DNA from 2 places in the Microbacterium sp. NPDC076911 genome. Region 2 is predicted to be linked to the other one. Evidence: predicted binding sites of a transcription regulator. Region 2 holds the regulator's gene; the other holds the start of a gene.
The links. The regulator LexA, encoded in region 2, represses DNA repair genes until DNA is damaged. The targets are predictions, from matches to a motif close to TCGAACANNTGTTCGA.

Region 1 (7,613 bases), on a different contig from region 2:
CAGCAAGGCTGCCTGCGGGTCCCCGCTGCGCACAAAGTACTTCGTCGTCTCTGACAATGACAGCGCCCACGACGTTAATCTGCTTCTTCACATGCCCTCCCCGGTTCCACAGCAGCCTATTGCCGGCGAGACCGCGGATTCGGCGAACACTCCGTGGGCCGCGCTGTGTAGCGGGAGTCGGACGCGACCGGGCCATATCCACAAACTGGCATTCGGGTTTCGTCGAACACATGGTGGGCCTTCGTAACGATCACCACCGTCGGTTATGGTGACTGTTTTCCGCTTACCGTCAACGGGCGATTCGTCGCAGCGGGTCTGATGGTCGGCGGCATTGCGCTCGTCCGGGTAGTGACGGCCACGCTTGCCTCGTGGATCGTCGAGAAGGTTGCAGGCCGTGCAGAAGTTGAAGAGAACGCTGTTGCTGCGACCGAGCAGCAGGTCGAAGCGCTACGTAGCGAAGTCGCGGAACTGAAAGACATGATTCGTGCGCTCGCTCCCGCGGGAGGTTCCGCACCCGACGACTTCTCCGGGGGAAGCAGCGGGTGAACTCGTCGCGCACCTAGGAATGTCGCGCGTGTATTCCGATACGCTCGCATTCATTCGCGCACATTGAATGAACAATGGGGGAAACGATGGAGTTTGCGGACCGCCTCGCAGCGCTGGCAACAAAAGTAGAGAACCAGGCTTCGGCAATTGGAACCGAAGAGGCCACGAAGAATGCTTTCGTCATGCCTTTCATCTCGACGATTCTCGGCTACGACGTATTTGACCCACTCGAAGTGGTCCCGGAGTTCACTGCAGATGTCGGTACCAAAAAGGGCGAAAAGGTCGACTACGCGATTGTGCGCAATGGTGAGGTGCAGATCTTAATCGAGTGCAAAGCTTCGCTCGGCAAATTGTCGCTCGAGCATGCATCTCAGCTGTACCGCTATTTCGCGGTCACAAACGCGCGACTCGCTGTGCTCACCAACGGTGTCGTCTGGCAGTTCTACACCGATCTTGACGCGCCGAATCGTATGGACTCGAAACCTTTCCTCGTGCTCGATCTGCTCGACATCGACGAGACACTCATCCCTGAAATCCAGAAACTGAGCAGAGACACCTTCGACCTTGAATCGATAATTAACGCCGCGGAAGAGCTGAAGTATCTCGGAGCCCTCAAACGCGAGATTGCGGCTCAATTTAAGGAGCCGTCGGATGAGTGGATCAAGTTCTTCACCGCTCGTGTGTACGAAGGAGCTTTCACGCAGAAAGTTCGAGCACAATTCACATCGCTTGTGGGCAAGGCCTCGAAGCAGTTTCTCACCGAAAGCGTGAACGACAGACTCAAGAGTGCGCTGGGGGCAGCGACTGCACAGGTCGACAGTGAGACAGTCACGAGTGAGCCCGTGGTTGCCGAAGACCTTGATCGTGATACAGAAATCGAGACCACTCTCGAAGAACTTGAGGGGTATCAGATTGTGAAGGCGATCGCGTGCGGAGAGGTGAAACCTCAACGAATAACGCAACGCGATGCGAAGAGCTATTTCGCGGTCTTGCTCGATGACAACAACCGAAAGCCAATTGCGCGGCTCCACTTCAACGGGAAGCTAAAGTACCTGGGCCTTCTTGACGAGGCGAAGGTCGAAACACGGCACCCGCTGACGACGCTAGATGAGATTTACGAGCATGCTGATGCCATTCGGGTCGCTGTGCAGCGATACAGCTGATGGCGCACCGGGAAGCGCATACTTCGGTGGAACGCCTCGTCTGAACGACGCGACGGCCTCGACGCATTGCCGGAACAATGACTGAGGTGCAACGCCTCGTTTGACGTGCCGCCAACTACAGCGACCCGCTCTTCTGCGTCGATCAGGTCACGAAATGGCTGGTCAAGACGATTCACTGGTAGACATGCCCTAGGCGCATACGCTGTTGAACACGTTGACCTTGGATGCCCCTCCTATCAGGAAGGGATCGACCTTGTTCAAGGCATCCTCAAAAGTCCGCTTCTCCGCCGCCATTATTGCCGCAATGCTCGCCGTGGCCCTCGTCCCGAGCACAGCCGCTTACGCCGCCACCGAGCTTGATCTCGGAACCGCCGCACCATTCGGTGTTCTTGGCGCCTCTGCCGTCACCAACACGGGCCCGACCGTGATCAACGGAAACCTCGGTGTCAGCCCGGGAACCTCGATCACCGGCTTTCCGCCCGGCATTGTCAACGGAGTCACTGAAGCAACCACCGCTGTGGCGACCCAAGCTCAAGCAGACGCCCTCGTCGCATACAACGATGCAGCCAGCCAGACGCCCACCCCGCTCAGCGGCGACGAGCTCAACGGTCTTTCACTCACACCGGGCGTGTATTCGGGTGGCGCGATCTCGCTGAACGGCTCGCTTGTACTTGAAGGCACCGCCGAATCGGTCTGGATCTTTCAAGCCGCGTCAACCTTGCTCGCAGCATCCAATTCAGAAATCACCGTTACTGGCGGGGCGAGTGTCTGCAACGTGTTCTGGCAGGTGGGCAGCTCGGCAACCCTCGGCACTAACGCGACCTTTGTCGGCACTGTGCTGGCCTACACCTCGATCACAGCCAACACCGGCGCAACCATCGACGGGCGCCTTCTCGCGCTCAACGGTGCTGTCACTCTCGACACGAACGTGATCAGCGTCGATGAAACCTGCGACACCACCACGCCGGTCGAGGCGACGAGCCCAGAGATCACTTCTGACGCTCCGGGTGAAGGCGAGACTGGCACACCCTACGCGCACACGATCGTCGCGTCGGGCACACCCGCACCGACCTACAGCGCCAGCGGAACGCTGCCGACTGGCACCACGTTGAACCCGACAAGCGGTGTGATCTCAGGAACCCCGACAGCAGCCGGAACGTTCGTTTTCGCAATTACGGCGAGCAATGGAACAGCACCAGACGACACCGTCGAATACTCGGTCGCGATCTCATCGCCCGCGACATCAACACCAGTTGACGCTTCTGAGCAGGGCGATACCGAGACCGACACCAGCGCTGCAGCGGTCGACTCGACGAATGTGTCGGGCGTCGATGACACAGCGGCGGCTTCACTGGCAGAGTCGGGAGTGAATCCGACTTCGGCTCTACTCGCAGCCACTGTGCTGCTGCTGCTCGGTGCGGCAATCACAATCGCGGTCGGTCGGCGCCGAACTGCCTAGCAAGCATCGCGACTGGGGTGTATCGCCCCGCTCGGATGCTGCCCGGTGAGGGTTGGTGTGAGAAGCGGCGTTCGCGTTGCTCGCCGCTGGCGCGGCATTCTCGCGCCCAATCTCAACCAACCCACATCGACATTCGAACAAATGTCCGAGGCCCCTGTCATCATTGCGGTATGTCCCGCACCGCTGCTGCTCCCGCTGAGCGAGCAACCGCACGCCTCGCTTCGGTGGTGCGCGACGTGGTCGAGATTCGACGCCAGATCGCGGGGCTGCAGGCACGCGAGGCTCGTGCGCTCGCCGAGGCGGGGGCGATTGCAAAAGAGTGGGCGGATGCTGAAGCCTCCCAATCTGACGCAGATTTCGCACACCGCAGTGTGGCGGCAGAACTGGCTGCCGCATTGCGAGTTTCTGACCGCACCGTGCAACGACAGATCGGTGAATCAGAGCGCATGGTCGAGGTGTTTCCCGAAACCACCACTGCGCTTGCGGCGGGGCGTGTCACTTTGGCACACGCGAAGGCGATCGTTGAAGCCGGCGACCGCATCACTGAACCAGAGTTGATCGCGGAGTACGAATCGAGCATTCTGCCGTACGCCGAAGCCGAGACGGTGACCCGGTTGCGCCCGGTCGCGAAGCGGCGTGCGCAGTGGTTTCTGAACGAGACGATCCGCGAACGCCACGTCGCGGCGGCTGTATCTCGGGCGGTGCAGGTGCGTGATCTTGACGACGGCATGGCCGAGTTGCAGGTGACGGGGCCGGCGGTCATCATCCACGGTATCCACGACCGCCTCACCCAGATGGCACGCGAGGTGGCTGACGCCGATGCGCAGGCGATTCGCGACGCACGCGATGCTGCACGCCTTGCGAAGCAAGAAGCTACGCACGCTACGAAGCAAGAAGCTACGCACGCTGCGAAGCAAGAAGCTGCGCATGCTGCGACGAAAGAGGCATCCGCGGGTGGAGTGCAACGTGCAACGGCTTACGTCGATGAACTCCGCAGCGCGCGCCGCAGCCTCGACGCGATCCGCGCTGACCTTCTCGCCGACCTCCTCCTCGCTTCTGACCCTGTTGCGCACATCGGCACCCGCGACACAGGGCTTGGCAGCATCCGCGCTACCGTGCAAGTCACCGTTCCGGTTCTCACCCTGTTGGATTCACCGGTCGATGACCCGTTCGACTCGATCGCTCTTGCCGGTCACGGGCCAATCGACCCAGACACCGCGCGCGAACTCGCGAGACACGCCCCCGCATGGGACCGAATACTCACCCATCCGATCTCCGCCGCGGTTCTCGCCGTTGACCGATACCAACCGACGAAGAAGATGCGAAGACTCCTGGCAGTTCGTGACCAACACTGTCGATTCCCCGGATGCAGGCAATCCACCGCACGCAGCGATGTCGATCACACCGTCGACTGGGCGCATGGCGGAAAGACCGCTGTCTCGAACCTTGCGCATCTGTGTCGGCGCCATCACACCCTGAAACATCACACCCCGTGGCGGGTCACGCAAAAGCCCGACGGAATCATGGAGTGGACCAGTCCCACCGGCCGCGTCTATCCCGACCATTCGTCGAGCGGTGTGCACTTCGCCACCGACGCTGAATGTGACCCCGCGCCGTTCTAACAGTTCGATCCCGAGCCGTTCTGACGGCAGCTTTCAATCCTCGTCGACGGGCGCCTCTGGCTCCGCTGGCTCCTCAGGCTCCACGAGCGGTGCCCCCACGACGCCAATACCTACTGCCTGGTGACTGGGCTCGGGCTGGCTGGGCTTCTCCGCCTTGGGTTCGTCGCCAGGCTCCTTCTCGGTGCTGGGCTCTTGCACGTCTTCGTCGGCGGGCATCTCGTCGGCCGACTCTGCGTTAGTCGATTCTGCGTTAGTCGATTCTGTGTTAGTCGATTCTGCGTTAGTCGACTCTGTATCGGCCTGCTCTGCGTCGACCTGCTCTGCGTCAGCGGGCATCTTCTCGTCGCTCGGTTCAGTAGCCATGCGTCCTCCTCTGCTTGTGGGTATACATCAGCATCCACTTCTTCTATTCGGTCAACAACGGGCTTGACCGCGGGACGGAACCGGCCTACCGGCAACCGCAGATCCGACAACATCCCTGTTCGTCCACAATTTCGTAGTGTTCCGTCGACCGGAGCGATACGATCACGAGCGATGCGGGCATCACTCTGCACTGCAGCCACCCCACAGATCTGAAACTGATCCATCCGAGGAGATCGACATGGCAGACAGCACCGCAGCCGACATCGTTAAAGGTGTCGGCGGCTCGGGCAACATCGAGAGCCTCACACACTGCGCAACACGACTCAGATTTCAGCTCGTCGACTCGGGCAAAGTCGACCAAAACGCGGTGGAAGCAATCCCCGGCGTAATGGGCGCGGTGCCGCAAGCGGGCAACCGTTTTCAGGTCGTCATCGGTGGCGCTGTGCAATCTGTCTACAACGACATCAAAGCGCTCCCCGACATCGATGGGGGCGCAGCGCCTTCGGACGGCGGCGGCGACGACATCGCATCGATCAAAGAACGTGAACGCTCGAAGGGCGTGCGCGGCAAGGTCGCCTGGATCGACTCGTTCTTCGAGTTCCTCTCCGACTCGTTCCGCCCGGTGCTCGGCGCACTGCTCGGCGCCTCGTTCTTCATCACCTTCATGGCCCTCATGGCCACGCTCGACGTCATTCCTGACTGGAACTCACCCGGTGTGACCCTCGATCCGTCGTGGGCCTTCATCAACCTCATGTGGCAATGTGTGTTCATTTTCTTGCCGCTGATGGTCGCCTACAACGCCTCGAAGAAGATCGGCGCAGACCCTTGGGTGGGCTTCGCCATCATGGCCGTGCTGATGCTCCCGGGCTTCCTTGCCCTCGGTGATGGCGTCGAGCCGACCGTGGTATTCGGGGTTGACGTGACGATCGTGCCGATCTTCGGGTTCCCGCTCACCGTATTCGACTACAGCTCGCAGGTGTTCCCGCCGCTACTCATGGCGGCTGTGCTGGGCCTGGTCTATAAGGGCCTGCGCAAGATCATCCCGCCGAACCTGCAGCTGATCTTCGTGCCGTTCCTTGCCATGCTGGTGATGATCCCGATGACCGCGTTTATCATCGGCCCGATCGGTGTCTACGCCGGTGCCGCGCTCGCCAACCTGCTCGCCGCGATCAACAGCTTCTCACCGTTCATCTTCGCAATCGTCATTCCGCTCGCATACCCGTTCATGGTGCCGCTCGGCCTGCACTGGCCCATCAACGCGGTCATGCTGCTGAACATCCAGACCCTCGGCTACGACTACATCCAGGGCCCGATGGGCGCATGGAACTTCGCCTGCTTCGGCGCCACTGCTGGTGTGCTCGTACTCGCCATTCGCCACCGCGACCACCAGATGAGGCAGACCTCGACCGGTGCGCTCGCCGCCGGCTTGCTCGGAGGTATTTCAGAACCGTCGCTCTACGGAATCCATCTGCGGTTCAAGCGCATCTATCCACGCCTCCTCGTCGGCTGCTTCGTCGGCGGCCTGATCATCGGCGTCGGCAGTCTCGTTCTCGGACTCGAGAACGGCATCACCACACAGGCGTTCGTGTTCACCTCGCTGCTGACGATCCCCGCGTTCAACCCGATCGGGCTCTACGCGATCGCAATCGCCGGTGCGTTCTTCACGTCGATGTTCCTCGTGATCGGCTCGAACTTCCGCACGCCAGAGCAGCAGGCGGAGTTCGAAGTAGCCCGCGACGCTGCCGAGGCAGAAGCCGCGGCTGAGAAGGTCTCGCCCGCATCGGTTGAAGCGGCTGAACCGCGCGTCATTGACGCATCGGATGCTGCACCGGCAGCCGCAGTCGCCACGGTCGCCACGGCCACCGCGGTTGCGGAGCGGATCGCGCTCGACATCGCCGCCCCGCTCGCGGGTCGCGTGGTGCCGCTCAGCGAAGTTCCTGACCCCGTCTTCGCCGGCGGAGTGATGGGGCCGGGCGCTGCGATCGAGCCCTCTGGCGACACCGTCTACTCGCCCGGAGCAGGAACCGTCGCCGCCGCGCAGCCAACCGGTCACGCGTTCGGCCTCGTGCTCGATGGCGGGCTCGAAGTGCTCATCCACGTGGGCATCGACACGGTCAACCTCAAGGGTGAAGGCTTCGACGTGAAGGTCAAGAACGGCGACCGCATCGAACTCGGCACCCCGCTGGTGACCTTCGACCGATCCGTCATCGAAAAGGCTGGCTATCCGATGGTCACGCCCGTCATCGTGCTCAACGCCGATGACTTCGGCGAGGTCGTCCCGGTCACCGAAGGAACGGTCGAGCCCGGTGCATCGCTGATCACGGTCGACCCCAAGTAATACGCAAGAGACAACGGGTGGGATGCTGACGCGTGCAGCATCCCACCCGTTGTCTTCGCGCTACTTCGCTGCGCCGGGCGAGAATGGACTGGTGAGCGATGCGAAGAAGACCGAAATCGTCG
Region 2 (7,613 bases):
AATGTGAAAGCACCCGCGTACAAGGCTTTGCCCACAATGACTCCTTCGACACCGAGCGGTACGAGTTCACGGAGCGCGATGATGTCGTCGAGGCTAGAAACGCCCCCCGATGCCACAACAGGCTTGGGTGTGCGAGCGGTTAGTTCGCGCAAAAGCTCGATGTTCGGGCCTTGCAGCGTGCCGTCTTTCGTGACGTCGGTGACGACATAACGGCTGCAACCAGCCTCTTCGAGACGATCAAGCACCGTCCAAAGGTCGCCACCTTCGCGCGTCCATCCGCGCGCGGCAAGGGTCGTTCCGCGCACATCAAGGCCCACCGCAATGGCGTCGCCATAGCGGCTGATCGCATCGGCGGCCCACTCGGGGTTCTCGAGCGCGGCAGTGCCGAGGTTGATGCGAGCTGCACCGCTCTCGAGAGCCGCTTCGAGCGTGCGATCGTCTCGGATCCCACCGGACACCTCGACCTGCACGCCTCTGACCTGTTTGATCACCTTGCGAATGATTGCCGTGTTCGTGCCACGACCGAATGCCGCATCGAGGTCGACCAGATGAATCCAATCGGCGCCGCTACGCGCCCACTCGAGAGCGGCGTCTACGGGGTCGCCGTAGCTGGTCTCGCTGCCAGCCTCCCCTTGAGTGAGACGCACGGCTTTGCCACCGGCAACGTCAACAGCGGGCAACAGGATCAACTCGGGTGTTGACGAGAAATCGTTCATGGCTCCTTGTGCGGGAAAATCGCTGAGGCATTTACCTCCGCAGACGGCACGATTTCAGAGGGTAGTCCTGCTGAGGCCGTCGAGCCAATTGGAAAGCAATTGGATGCCTGCATCACCCGACTTCTCGGGGTGGAATTGAGTCGCAGAAAGTGGACCATTCTCTACTGCCGCGAGGAATGGGGAACCATAATCGCACCAGGTCAAGATGGGTTTCGGAAATGGCGGCTGCACGTCCAGTGTCCACTCTCGCGCGGCGAACGAATGCACAAAATAGAAGCGTTCGTCTTCTAGGCCCCGAAACAGCCGCGTGCCCTCGTCAGGGGTCACGGTGTTCCATCCCATGTGCGGCAGCACGGGTGCATCCAGCTCTGTGACAGCGCCGGGCCACTCCCCTAGTCCCTTGGAGTCTGCGCCGCGCTCGACACCGTGCTCGAACAGAACCTGCATTCCGACGCAGATTCCGAGTACCGGACGCCCCCCAGCGAGCCGACGACCGATCAGCTCGTCGCTGCGGGTTTCGCGAAGGGCATTCGCCACCGCGCTGAAGGCTCCGACCCCAGGAACAAGCAAACCGTCTGCTTCGAGCACGAGCGAGCGATCTGACGTCAGGCGTGCATCTGCACCAGCAGCGTCCAGAGCCTTCACTGCCGAGTGAACGTTGCCCGACCCGTAGTCGAGCACGGCGACGAGCGGCCTCGAAGTCACAGAGCGCCTTTCGTGCTGGGAATACCTTCGACGAGCGGGTCCAGCGCTTTGGCCTGGCGGAACGCGCGTGCGAATGCCTTGTATTCGGCTTCAGCGATGTGATGTGGGTCACGCCCCGAGATCACACGCACGTGCACGGTCAATGCCGCTTGAAACGAGATGGCCTCGAAGGTGTGGCGCACAAGCGACCCCGTGAAGTGACCACCAATCAGGTGGTGTTCGAACCCGACTGGCTCACCGGTGTGCACCAGATAGGGACGACCGCTGATGTCGACCACAGCCTGCGCCAGTGCCTCATCGAGGGGAACGAGTGCGTCGCCGTAGCGAGAAATGCCGGACTTGTCGCCGAGTGCCTGGCGAATTGCTTGACCGAGCACGATCGAAATGTCTTCCACGGTGTGGTGTGCGTCGATGTCAGTGTCACCGGACGCGCGCACCGTGAGATCGGTCAGCGAGTGCTTGGCGAACGCCGTCAACATGTGGTCGAAGAAGGGAACTGTCGTGTCGATATGACTACGGCCACTCCCGTCTAGGTTGAGTTCGAGCTCAACAGATGACTCGCTCGTGGAACGCCGGATAGACGCAGTGCGCGCGGCGAGGGAAGTAGCTTCGGTCATGACGCTGATCCTATCGACGCCAGCGCGTCCAGGAACGCGGTGGTCTCTTCTTCGGTGCCAGCGGAGACTCTCAGGTGGTGCGGAATCCCGATGTCTCGAATCAAAACACCACGATCGAACAACTGCTGCCACAACTTTGCCGGGTCGTCGACGTCGCCGAACAGTACGAAGTTCGACCACGATTCGTACGGGCGATACCCGAGCGCCTCGATCGTTGCCGAAATTCGATCTCGCTGCGCAACGATGTCGTCGACCATCTGCAGCATCGTCGGTGCATGACGAAGCGCAGCGCTTGCGGCTGCCTGAGTGAGCGCGCTCAAGTGGTACGGCAGCCGAACCAGCCGCAACGCGTCAACAACAGCAGAGTCAGCGGCGAGATAACCCACCCGCGCACCGGCAAAAGCGAACGCTTTGCTCATGGTGCGCGAGACGATAAGTCGCTCGCGACCAGGAAGCAACGTAAGCGCTGAACGCTCCTGTTGCGGCGCGAACTCGTGATACGCCTCGTCGACCACGACCATGCCGGTGGCCGCCTCATACACCGCTTCGATCACATCGAGGCTGACCGGTGTGCCCGTGGGATTGTTCGGCGAACAGAGGAAGACGACGTCAGGTTGCGCCTCTCGCACCTGAGCGGCGGCGTCGACCGCCGAAATCGAATAGTCAGGCTCTCGCCTGCCGGCGATCCACGTTGCCCCGACGCCTTGGCTGAGCAGCGGATACATCGAGTACGTCGGCGCGAAGCCAAATGCCTTTCGCCCCGGACCCGCAAAGGCTTGAAGGACGTGTTGCAACACCTCGTTGGAGCCATTCGCCGCCCAAATGTTGTCAGCTGTGAGTCCGTGACCGAGATAGTCCGCGAACCCCTCTCTCAACGCGACGAAATCGCGATCCGGATAACGATTCACTTCCCGCAGTGCCAATGCGATCGAATCCATGATGTCGTCAGCCACTTCTTGCGGCACAGGATGGGTGTTTTCGTTGACGTTCAGCGCTATCGGCAATGGTGCCTGCGGCGCTCCATAGGGCGTCAGCCCGCGTAAATCATCGCGGAGGGGGAGATCTTCCAGTCGTACACTCACTGGCCCATCGTAGGGCGTACGCCTAGGAGCCAGATGAATACTCGGCAGGCACGGCCAGTCGCTGTCCAACAAGAACATTGGCGCTGTCGAGGGCATTCAACCGCACTATGGCATCAACCACATCGCGCGGGTCTGCTGCAGGGGCCACCTCTTCAGCAATGGACCAGAGCGAGTCTCCTGATCCCACTGTCACGGTTTCGTAGGACACCGATGCCACACCAGAATCCCGAGACGCCATTGCAGCTCCTCCACTGATGGCCGCGATGCTCAATGCGATCACGAGCGGCAACGCCGCTATGGCAGCGAACACGCGCCTGCCACGCGCTGTCAGCCGCAGCTTGGTGGACTGACTCGACGTTCGCTGCGCTGATAGCGATGCCGCCGGCGAAAAGGCTGTGATGCCGATGGTGGTCATGGCTGGTCTCCTCGACTCGGAAGATTCGACTGATCGAAGATTCGCTTTGGCGAATCGACTATCTGGTCATGATGGGAATCTATATTCCGAACGTATCTTCGATGTAATTGGGTGTCAAGTGCCGTTTCTGATTTGCGAGTCTCGAACGCGACACGCGCGTTCGCTTGTACGTTCGAGAGAAGAATCCGGATACGGTTTCGATAGGAGAACCCCACCATGACCCTCCGACATTCGAAGACCGATGCTGGTCAGAGCTGCCGGAGAAACCAGACAGGAGCCGAAGATGAGCGATGCGAGTGGGCGCGATAAGCCGCAAACGCGGCGGCGCAAGAACCTCAGCGACAAGCAGATGGCGATCCTCGAGGTCATCCAGCGTGCGATCGCTCGCAACGGGTATCCGCCGAGCATGCGTGAGATTGGAGATGCCGTCGGCTTGAAGTCGCTCTCTAGCGTCACTCACCAGCTCAACCAGCTGGAGTTGAGCGGATACCTGCGACGCGACGCTGGAAAGACTCGCGCGATGGAGGTCCTTATCGATCTTCCCGGCACCGCCACAGAGAATCCCGCCGACAGTGCACCCGCTGTCGGCGACGCTGCGATGGTTCCTCTGGTCGGCCGCATCGCCGCAGGCGTGCCAATTACCGCCGAACAGCACGTCGAGGAGATTTTCCCGCTCCCCCGTCAACTCGTCGGGAAGGGCGACCTCTTCATGCTCAAGGTTTCGGGCGACTCAATGATTGACGCAGCAATCTGCGACGGCGACTGGGTAGTCGTGCGTTCGCAGAACGTGGCCGACAACGGCGATATTGTTGCCGCAATGCTCGATGAAGAGGCAACGGTCAAGACGTTTCGCCAGCGAGATGGCCACACCTGGCTGTTGCCGCGCAATTCTGCGTTCGAACCGATCCTGGGCGACGATGCCGTCGTTCTCGGCAAAGTAGTTGCGGTGTTACGCGCCGTCTGACCCCCTCCACTAGTCTGGCGGCACCAAGATTTTAGGGGGCATGCCATGGCAACAGAGGTCGAGAAGCTACGCGCTGAGCTAGAGGAGCTGCGACAAGAGAACGCAGCACTCAAAACAGCATCACCAGAACCTGCTGCCACGGTGCGGTCGACGCCCGCGAAGTCGCGAGCGGGGTGGTGGCGCGCAGCACTATCGGCCTTCTGCATCATCCTCGCCGGCTTCATGGTGCCGGTTTCGGTCGTTGCCAGTTGGGCGCGTGTTGAGCTCGTCAGCGAAGATGCCTTCGTCGCCACCTTCGCGCCGCTCGCTGATGACCCCGGTGTGCAGGCTCTGATCATCGATGAGGCGGTCACCGCCATCGATGCCTCCATCGACGTCGAGACCTACACCGACAGCTTGTTCGACGGGATCGCAACGCTTGATCTGCCTCCCGCCGCGCTCACCGCGCTGAATCTGCTTCGAGCTCCCGCGGCATCCGGCGTCCAGAGCCTGATTGAAACTGGTGTGACTAAGGCCGTCGAGTCAGACGCGTTTGCCAGTGTCTGGCGTACCGCTTTGGTGGCTAGCCACCGGGCGCTGATAGCGACTGCCACCGCGGACGATACGGATGGCATCGTCACAATCGCCAATGATGGCACCCTCGCCATTCAGCTCGGTCCTATCGTTGAAGAGCTCAAGTCGCAGATGGTCGAGCAGGGAATCGGCGTCGCCAGTTTGATTCCCGCAATTTCAACCTCAATCGATATCGTGCAAAGTGACGCACTGGTGCTGGTAGGCACCATATATGCCATTGCCGTCGCGGTGGGCTGGTGGCTGCCGGTGGTCTGCCTCGCTCTCTTCGCCATCGGCATTGCGCTTGCCCGCCGTCGCTCTGTCGCGGTACTGGGCACCGGCATCGCAATAGCGATCGGCTCTGGACTTCTCGCAGCGGGATTCGCAGGCGCAAATGCCGTGCTCGGTATCAACGCCTCGGCTCTGGGCATTCCCACCGACACGCTGAGCACAATCTTCTACGCCGTGGTTGGCGCTATGCAAGACACGGCTGTGGTGCTCGCCTTCCTCGGCGTCGTTATCGCAGTCTCGGGTTGGCTGGCCGGTCGATCGCGCCACGCCGCACGAGCCCGCGCTTTCAGTGGGACGCTCTCAACCGCTGCCCGTGGTTCGCTGCAGCGCAACGGTCTGAACACCGGTCGATTCGGCGAGTGGATGTTCCAGCAGCGCCTACTGGTGCGCGCCATCATCCTCGTACTCGCTGTGTTGCTCGTGTTCGCGTTGCGGCCTCTCTCCATCGGCGACATCCTGTTGGTGGTGGTGCTCGCACTCGTTGCCTGGCTCGCCGCGACGCTGGTACAGCGGACTCCCGATGATGTGGCAGCCTCACCGCAGAGTGACCTCGACGATCCAGGCGGAGCAGGCGACACTCTCGTCCTCGACGACGCAGTGGCACCAGATGCAGACCTGGTGGCTGCGACGCCAAGCAACGCAGAAACGCAGAAACTCTCGTAACACATCGAAAAGGGGTGGATGCCGCAGCTTCGTCGCTGCGGCATCCACCCCTTTCGTGTTAGCTCAGCTATCTGTAGTCACGCCGGCATCGCGGAGCACAGCGAGCACCGTGTCGTGATTGTTGAACGCGTAAAGATGAATCCCGGGTGCGCCACCGGCAAGCACCTCGCGCACGAGAGCCGATGCATGTGCGATCCCGATCTGCTTCTGTCCTTCGACGGTCGGTTCAACCTCAAGCGCAACGGACAGCTCAGCGGGCATCGGTTCGCCGCTTAGCTCGATGGTGCGGCGCAACCGAGCCGGTGAGGTGACCGGCATGACGCCCGGCAGGATCGGAATGGTGACGCCAGCAGCTCTCGAACGTTGCACGAAAGCGAGGTAGTCATCGGCGTGAAAGAACAGTTGCGTAATAGCGAGGGTCGCGCCTGCTGCCTGCTTGGCGAGGAGAGCATCGATGTGTTCACTGGCGTAGCGCGAGCGTGGGTGCCCGTTGGGGAATGCTGCAACAGCGATGTCTACGCTTTCGCGACGCGCTACTCGCGCTGCACCAGGCACTCCAGGGACAGGTTCTTCACGATAAGGGGTACGTTCCGCCTGCACCCGATCGATCAGCTGCACAAGCTGCGCTGCGCTTTCTAGGTCTCCCAAGAATTGGTCGTCTTCGCTGACGCCAGGCGGCGGGTCACCCCGCAACGCGAGAAAGCTCCCGATTCCCGCATCAAGAAATTCACGAATCAGCGCGTTAGTCGTCTCGTATGTGCTGCCCACGCAGGTCAGATGGGCAAGCGGCTCCACATTGGTCTCATTGAGGATGTGCGTCAATAGTTCGAGCGAACGCCCACCCGTCGTGCCTCCGGCGCCATAGGTAACCGAGATGAAACGTGGATTCACCGTCGCCAGGCGCTGGATCGTCTGATGAAGATGTGGCCACGCTGCCTCGGAACGGGGCGGGTACACCTCAAAAGAGATCGGCACAGGTGGTGCACTCAGGTCGATTGACATCGTGTGATCTTCGGGTCGAAGGACGAATTCGGGCCGGACGGCCGCGGACACATACCCGGGCCAAACCCGAAAAGCTGTGTCATCGCAGGCGGGTGCCGGGCTCGGCTGTCGCTCCATTGCCGTCGGTGTTCCATGAGAGAAAACGTCGGGCGACGATGGTTCCACGGTACCGGAAGGGGCAATACGCGTCGCCACATGTGTCACCGTGTTTCGCTTTCGCCTACCGTGGAAGGGTGACCACCTCGCTCCCCTACGGCACTTGGCCGTCTCCGCTCACCGCAGCATCTGTCTCTACGGCATCTCCGCGACTCGAAGGCGCGCAATTCGTGGGCGAGGACGTGTGGTGGGGGCAGTCTGTGGCGGCTGAAGGCGGACGGACGACGGTGATGCGGCAAAGGGCGGCCGCTCCCCCAGAATCGATGCTCGCCGCACCATGGAATGCTCGCTCGAGCGTGCACGAGTACGGCGGAGGCGCCTGGGCTACGAGCAATGAGGGCGTTCTCGTGTTCGTGGAGAAGACGGATCAACGTGTCTGGCTCGTAGAACCCGGCAGCGAACCTCAGGCTCTCACCCCGGAGTCGGGAGGCTATCGCTTCGGCGGGCTGA

Region 1: the regulator LexA is predicted to act here: its motif matches at 3,302-3,317, upstream of AB0O81_RS05025 (DUF222 domain-containing protein).

The regions. Positions count from the first base shown of each region.
Region 1 is NZ_JBFBMP010000003.1:50,732-58,344, reverse strand. It holds gene AB0O81_RS05045 ((deoxy)nucleoside triphosphate pyrophosphohydrolase) at 1-91, opposite strand, end outside; gene AB0O81_RS05040 (potassium channel family protein) at 211-546, shown strand; gene AB0O81_RS05035 (type I restriction endonuclease) at 633-1,709, shown strand; gene AB0O81_RS05030 (ice-binding family protein) at 1,963-3,168, shown strand; gene AB0O81_RS05025 (DUF222 domain-containing protein) at 3,339-4,790, shown strand; gene AB0O81_RS05020 (hypothetical protein) at 4,824-5,153, opposite strand; gene AB0O81_RS05015 (glucose PTS transporter subunit IIA) at 5,392-7,491, shown strand; gene AB0O81_RS05010 (hypothetical protein) at 7,583-7,613, shown strand, end outside.
Region 2 is NZ_JBFBMP010000002.1:22,905-30,517, forward strand. It holds gene priA (bifunctional 1-(5-phosphoribosyl)-5-((5-phosphoribosylamino)methylideneamino)imidazole-4-carboxamide isomerase/phosphoribosylanthranilate isomerase PriA) at 1-716, opposite strand, end outside; gene hisH (imidazole glycerol phosphate synthase subunit HisH) at 771-1,421, opposite strand; gene hisB (imidazoleglycerol-phosphate dehydratase HisB) at 1,418-2,038, opposite strand; gene AB0O81_RS02595 (histidinol-phosphate transaminase) at 2,035-3,120, opposite strand; gene AB0O81_RS02600 (LysM peptidoglycan-binding domain-containing protein) at 3,143-3,535, opposite strand; gene lexA (transcriptional repressor LexA) at 3,819-4,499, shown strand; gene AB0O81_RS02610 (hypothetical protein) at 4,545-6,005, shown strand; gene AB0O81_RS02615 (methylenetetrahydrofolate reductase) at 6,069-7,007, opposite strand; gene AB0O81_RS02620 (prolyl oligopeptidase family serine peptidase) at 7,241-7,613, shown strand, end outside.